DNA from 2 places in the Streptomyces sp. NPDC029956 genome. Region 2 is predicted to be linked to the other one. Evidence: riboswitches for the same ligand, from Rfam matches in the RefSeq annotation. Region 2 holds a riboswitch; the other holds the start of a gene.
What was found. Region 2 has a riboswitch for cobalamin ahead of ACZ4XX_RS34290 (ABC transporter substrate-binding protein). Riboswitches for the same ligand answer to the same signal wherever they lie in the genome.
Positions count from the first base shown of each region.

Region 1: linked by a shared signal. The riboswitch ahead of cobN (cobaltochelatase subunit CobN) and the one ahead of ACZ4XX_RS34290 (ABC transporter substrate-binding protein) in region 2 are both predicted to bind cobalamin.

Region 1 covers NZ_JBVHZJ010000004.1:5,816-9,001, forward strand. The annotation lists gene cobN (cobaltochelatase subunit CobN) at 1-1,747, opposite strand, end outside; cobalamin riboswitch at 1,784-1,942, opposite strand; gene ACZ4XX_RS03860 (cobalamin biosynthesis protein CobG) at 2,085-3,186, shown strand, end outside.
Region 2 covers NZ_JBVHZJ010000064.1:23,110-26,295, forward strand. The annotation lists gene ACZ4XX_RS34280 (right-handed parallel beta-helix repeat-containing protein) at 1-255, opposite strand, end outside; gene ACZ4XX_RS34285 (cold-shock protein) at 910-1,116, shown strand; cobalamin riboswitch at 1,241-1,418, shown strand; gene ACZ4XX_RS34290 (ABC transporter substrate-binding protein) at 1,499-2,554, shown strand; gene ACZ4XX_RS34295 (FecCD family ABC transporter permease) at 2,551-3,186, shown strand, end outside.

The DNA.
Region 1 (3,186 bases), on a different contig from region 2:
TCGGCGGCACCAAGTGGTCGACGAGCGTGGCGTGCACGCGGCGCTTGGCCTGGGTGCCCTCGCCCGGGTCGTTGACGAGGAACGGGTAGATCAGCGGGATGTCGCCGAGGGCCGCGTCGGGGCCGCAGGCGGCGGAGAGACCGGCGTTCTTGCCGGGCAGCCACTCCAGGTTGCCGTGCTTGCCCAGGTGCACCATGGCGTCGGCACCGAAGCCGCCGTCCTCGGAGCGGGCGGCGATCCAGCGGTAGGCGGCCAGGTAGTGGTGGGACGGCGGGAGATCGGGGTCGTGGTAGATCGCGATCGGGTTCTCGCCGAAGCCGCGCGGCGGCTGGATGAGGATCAGCAGGTTCCCGCGGCGCAGTGCGGCGAGGACGATGTCGCCCTCCGGGTTGCGGGACCGGTCCAGGAACATCTCGCCGGGCGCCGGGCCCCAGTGCTCCTCGACATGGGTCCGCAGCTCCTCGGGGAGCGTCGCGTACCAGCGCCTGTAGTCGGCGGCCGGGATGCGGACCGGGTTCTTGGCGAGCTGCTCCTCCGTCAGCCAGTCCTGGTCGTGGCCGCCGGCCTCGATGAGGGCGTAGATCAGCTCGTCGCCGTCGCCGGAGACGAGACCGGGGAGGTCGGCCTCCGGGCCGAAGTCGTATCCCTCGGCGATCAGTCGGCGCAGCAGGGAGACGGCGGAGGCGGGGGTGTCGAGGCCGACGGCGTTGCCGATGCGGGAGTGCTTCGTCGGGTACGCGGAGAGGACGAGCGCCAGCCTCTTCTCGGCGTTCGGGATGTGCCGGAGCCGGGCGTGCCGCACGGCGATCCCGGCGACGCGGGCCGCGCGCTCGGCGTCGGCGACGTACGCGGGCAGCCCGTCCTCGTCGATCTCCTTGAAGGAGAAGGGCACGGTGATGAGCCGGCCGTCGAACTCGGGGACGGCGACCTGGCTGGCGGCGTCCAGCGGGGAGAGACCCTCGTCGTTCTCCTCCCAGGCGGCGCGCGAACCGGTCAGGCAGAGCGCCTGCAGGATCGGCACGTCGAGCGCGGCCAGCGCGCCCGCGTCCCAGGCCTCCTCGTCGCCGCCGGCCTGCGCCTCGGCGGGCTTGGTGCCGCCCGCGGCGAGGACGGTGGTGACGATCGCGTCGGCGGTACGGAGCCGGTCGAGCAGCTCGGGCTCGGGGGCGCGCAGGGAGGCCACGTACAGCGGGAGGGCCTGGGCGCCGGCGTCCTCGATCGCCTCGCACAGCGAGTCGACGAAGGCGGTGTTCCCGCTCATGTGGTGGGCGCGGTAGTAGAGCACGGCGATCGTCGGGCCGTCGGTCGTCCGGGGGGTGCGCTCCAGCGGGCCCCAGGTGGGGGCGGCCGCCGGGGACTCGAAGCCGTGCCCGGTGAGCAGGACGGTGTCGGAGAGGAAGCGGGCCAGCTGCTCCAGGTTCGCGGGGCCGCCGTGCGCCAGGTAGGCGTGCGCTTCGGTGGCGACGCCGACGGGGACGGTGGACGTCTCCATCAGCTGGGCGTCGGGGGCCTGTTCGCCGCTGAGGACGACCATCGGCTTCCCGGCCGCACGGACCGCGTCGAGGCCCTCCTCCCAGGAGCGGAGGCCGCCGAGGAGCCGTACGACGACGAGCTCGGCCTCGGCCAGGAGGCCGGTCAGGTCGGCGAGGGGGAGACGGGCGGGGTTGGCGAAGCGGTACTCCACCGGGCCGCCGGCCGCGCGGGCGCTGAGCAGGTCGGTGTCGGAGTGCGACAGCAGCAGAAGCATGGCGAGCGCAGGCCTTCCTCGGGGTTGTCCGCGCCCCGGGTGATGGTATGGACGGCGGGAGTTCCTGACTCACCGGTCCCTGGATCGTGCAGACGCACAGTCCGGGCCGGCTCACAGTGGCGGGACCGCGCCGGATTCTCACCGGGCTTCCTCCCCGGGGTCCTGGGACCCCATGCCGTCTGCATAGTAGATCGTGCGGTCGACGGGCCGGGGCGGGTGACGGAGTCGGCCGGATCACACCGGGGGTCCGGATGCCTTCCGGACGACCGCCCTCCGGGCCGGGCGGGGCGCCGGGTCGGCCGGATCACACCCGATGGCCGCCGGGTGGCCCGTCGGTATGCTCGCCGCCATGCCGCCCACCCCGCCCTCGACGCCCGACCCGGGCGAACCTCGCATACGGGACCGTGGCGACGCGTGCCCCGGGGCGCTGCGCCTGCACTCCGCCGACGACGGCCGCCTCGCCCGACTCCGCCTGCCCGGCGGCCATTTGACGGCTCGTCAGGTCGAGGCGCTGGCGGACGCGGCGGAGACCCTGGGCGACGGACGGCTCAGCATCACCTCGCGCGGCAACGCCGAGCTGCGCGGCCTCGGCGACGACTGCGGGGCCGAGCTGGCGGCGCTCCTCGGCGAGGCGGGCCTGCTGCCCTCCCCCACCCACGAACGCGTGCGCAACATCGTCGCCTCCCCGGCCTCGGGCCTCGACGGACTCGGCGCCGCCGACGTGCAGTTGTGGGCCCGCGAGCTGGACACCCACCTGCTCTCCGCACCCTGGGCGGCGGCGCTTTCCGGCCGGTTCCTCTTCGTCCTCGACGACGGACGCGGTGATGTCGCGGGGCTCGGCGGGGATGTGACCTTGGTCGCAGTGGGCGGCGGAGAGGCCGAGCTGCACGTCGGCGGTCAGGCCGTCCGGCTCCCGAGCGCCGACGCACCCAGCGCGGCCCTGGCGGTGGCGGGCGGGTTCCTGGCCGCGGCGCGGAAGGCCGGAACCGGGGCCTGGCGGGTCCGGGAACTCCCCGAGGGGCAGCCGGTGGACATCGCGGAGTCGGGGGTGACGGCGCAGCCCGTACCCGCGCCGGAACTCCCCCAGGGCCCTCCCCTCCCGCCCGGCGTCCTCGGGCCCGCCGCCCTCTCCGTCCTCGCCCCGCTCGGCCGCCTCACCGCCGCGCAGCTCCGGGCGCTGCTCCCCGCGGAGGAGGTCCGGCTCACGCCCTGGCGCGGGGTCGTCGTCGTCGGGGCCTGCGCCGACCGGCTGCCCGCCCTCGGCGCGGCCGGGCTCGTCACCCGCCCCGACTCCCCCTGGGCCGGCGTCACCGCCTGCACCGGGCGGCCCGGCTGCGCCAAGTCCCTCGCCGACGTCCGCGCCGACGCCCTACCCGGACCCCTCGTGCACCTCGGGGCTCCCCGCCTCCCCGTGCACTTCTCCGGCTGCGAGCGCCGCT
Region 2 (3,186 bases):
GGTGCAGGTGGTGCCGGACGCGAAGGCGAGGGTGTCCCCGGCCGCGTACGTCCTCCCGTTGGCCTGGGCGATGCTGTTGAACGGCGCGGCCTGGCTGCCGTCGCCGGCGGCCGGACGCGAGCAGTCCACGTAGGTGGTGCTCCCGGCGGCCGAGGCGGGCGGGGCGGGGAGGGCGACGCTGCCGGCGAGGGCGAGCGCGACGGCGACGAGCCCGCCGACCGCCGCACGCCGCCCCGGGAATGCCTCCATGGTCATGACGCGACACCTTTCTCGAGGTCTGGTGCCGCCAGAAGCTAGGTGGGGCCGATGAGCGAGTCAATGCAGAAGTGTCGAATGATCGAATATCGATCAGGCTGCGGTTGATTGGTCGACTCAGGGGTCGGGGCGGTCGTCCCGGGCCGGGCGAGGAGGCGGGGTCCGAGGGGCGGCTCCGTGACCGGCCCGATGGCTGCAGCGGGCGCACGATGACGCGTTCTCGCGAGAGTGCTCGGTCCCTGCTGTGCGAGCAGGTGCTCGACGCGGCCTACCGCCTCGTCGCCGCGATCACGCCGAGGATCGCGTACCCGGGCGGCAGGGCCTGACCGGTACGGCGTCAACCTGACGTGGGGCAAGAGGAAGAGGCCCGGTGTCGGACACGGGGGATCTCCGACACCGGGCCTCTGTTGAATATTCTACGAGACGCGGGGGAGTGGTCTGCACCACCCGCGCCGATTCACTCCGCCGCCGAGAACGCGTACGGCCCCGGCCCCGGCATCAGGCCCGCGAGAAGGCCCGGCAGGGCGCTGGGGAAGCCCTGCCGACGGGCGAAGGGCGGCCGCACGGGGTACACCTCCCCTGAGGCGCGGATGTGGCCGACCGGGGCTCCCGCCCCTCCGCCGCGCCCCCGGTGACGACGACGAGGAGGCCGCCGTGGACGGCAGAAGCAAAGGGTTCGTGCAGTCCTTCAACCGTGCCGGCGGGTACGGGTTCGTCGTTCCCGTGGGCTCCGAGGAACAGGTGTACTTCAGCGCCGAGGACATCGAGGGCGAGGGCCGCACGCTCTCCGAGGGGCAGCAGGTCTCCTTCGTCCTGGTCCTCGGCGACGGCCGCTTCGAGGCGAAGGAACTGCGCGTCTGACGGACGGCTCCTCGTAGGCCCTGCCGTCACGCTCCCGCCCGTCCCGCGATCTCGGGCGACGACGGGAGCGTGATGACAGGACCTGGCCCCGGGCGGGAAGGTGCGCCGGTGGTACCGTGCCGAGGCCAGTCGCACCTTTGTACGCACCTGAACGGGTACGTGCACGGGTCAGGGAATCCGGTGCGAGACCGGAACTGACGCGCAGCGGTGAGGGCGACGGGCGGAGCATCGGCCACTGGGCGGCACGACGGGCCCGGGAAGGCGCTCCGTCCGGCTGACCCCGAGTCCGAAGACCTGCTGGCGGCCCCGGCGGCACGCTGTCGTGCGGGGAGCACCGTACGACAGGCTCCGCGTATGAGCCGTGGCCGCAGAGGAAGTTCCCGTGCCGCTCGCACAACCCGTCCGTTCCGCCGCGCTGTTCCTGACGGCAGGCCTCCTGCTCCTGACCGCGACCGGGTGCGGGGGCGGGACCACCGCCCCCTCCCCGAAGCGCGCCGCGGCTTCCGGGGCGGAGTATCCCGTGACCCTCGACGACAACTGCGGACAGCGGGTCACGGTCGACCGGGCCCCGCAGCGGGCCGTCGCCCTCGACCAGGGCGCGGCGGAGATCATGCTCTCCCTCGGCCTCGCCGACCGCATGGCCGGCACCGCCACCTGGACGGACCCGGTGCTCCAGGGCCTGGAGGAGGAGAACGCCAAGGTCCCGCGCCTCGCCGACCGCTACCCCTCCTTCGAGAAGGTCCTCGACGCCGAACCCGACTTCGCGGCGGCCTCCTTCTCGTACACCCTGGGCAAGGGCGGAGTGGCGCCCCGCGAGCGCTTCGAGGAACTCGGCGTCCCCACGTACCTCTCGCCCACCGACTGCGTCGGCAAGGACAACAGCGGCGACGGCGACGGAGTCCGCACCCGGCCGCTGACCATGGAGACGGTGTACGGCGAGATCCGTGACCTGGCCCGGGTCTTCGCGGTGCCGGAGCGCGGCGAGAAGCTCGTTGCCTCCCTCAAGTCCCGTGTGAAGAAGGCCACTTCCACCGGAGGCTTCGAGGACGTCACGGTCCTCTACTGGTTCGCCAACGCCGAGGCGCCCTACATGGCGGGCTGCTGCGGCGCTCCCGGGATCGTCACCCGGACCCTCGGAGCGAAGAACGTCTTCGACGACACACGCGCCGAGTGGCCCCAGATCAACTGGGAGACCGTCGCCGACCGCGACCCCGACGTCCTCGTCATCGGCGACCTGACCCGCCGGTCGCAGTCGGCCGAGAGCGCCGCCAAGAAGATCGAGTTCCTGGAGTCGGACCCGGTCACCCGGAACATGAAGGCGGTACGCGAGAAGCGGTACGTGCTGCTCAGCGGCCAGGCGATGAACCCGACCGTCCGCACGGTCGACGCCGTCGAGAAGGTGGCGGCGGCGCTCCGCTCGTACGGTCTCGCGAAGTGACCGCGCCACCGCTCACCCGGTCGGCGGCGGTCGTACGCGGAGGGGGCGCGGCGCTGCTGTGGACGGTGGCGGGGCTCGCCGTCCTGGCCGTCTCCGTCGCCGTGGCGATCACCATCGGGCCGGCGGAGATCGGTGTCGGCGACGTGTGGTCCGTGGTCGCCGCCCATCTCGCCGGGGGAGTCCCGGACGTCTCTCCGATCCGGGACGGCATCGTGTGGGACCTGCGACTGCCCCGCACCCTCCTCGCCGCCGTCTGCGGCGCCGGACTCGCGGTCTGCGGGGCGGTGATGCAGTCGCTGCTGCGCAATCCGCTCGCCGACCCCTTCGTCCTCGGCGTCTCCTCCGGCGCCTCGACCGGAGCGGTCGCCGTCGTCGTCCTCGGCGCGGGCGGGGGAGTCGTCACCGTCACCGGAGGGGCGTTCCTCGGGGCGGTGTGCTCCTTCGCCCTCGTGCTGCTCCTGAGCCACACCCTCGGCGGCTCCACGGACCGCGTGGTCCTCTCGGGCGTCGCCGCGATGCAGCTCTTCTCCGCCCTCACCTCGTTCGTCGTGATGACGGCGGCGGACGCCGAGACCACGCGCGGGGTCCTGTTCTGGCTGCTCGGCTCGCTCGGCGGGGCCGGCTGGGGCGAC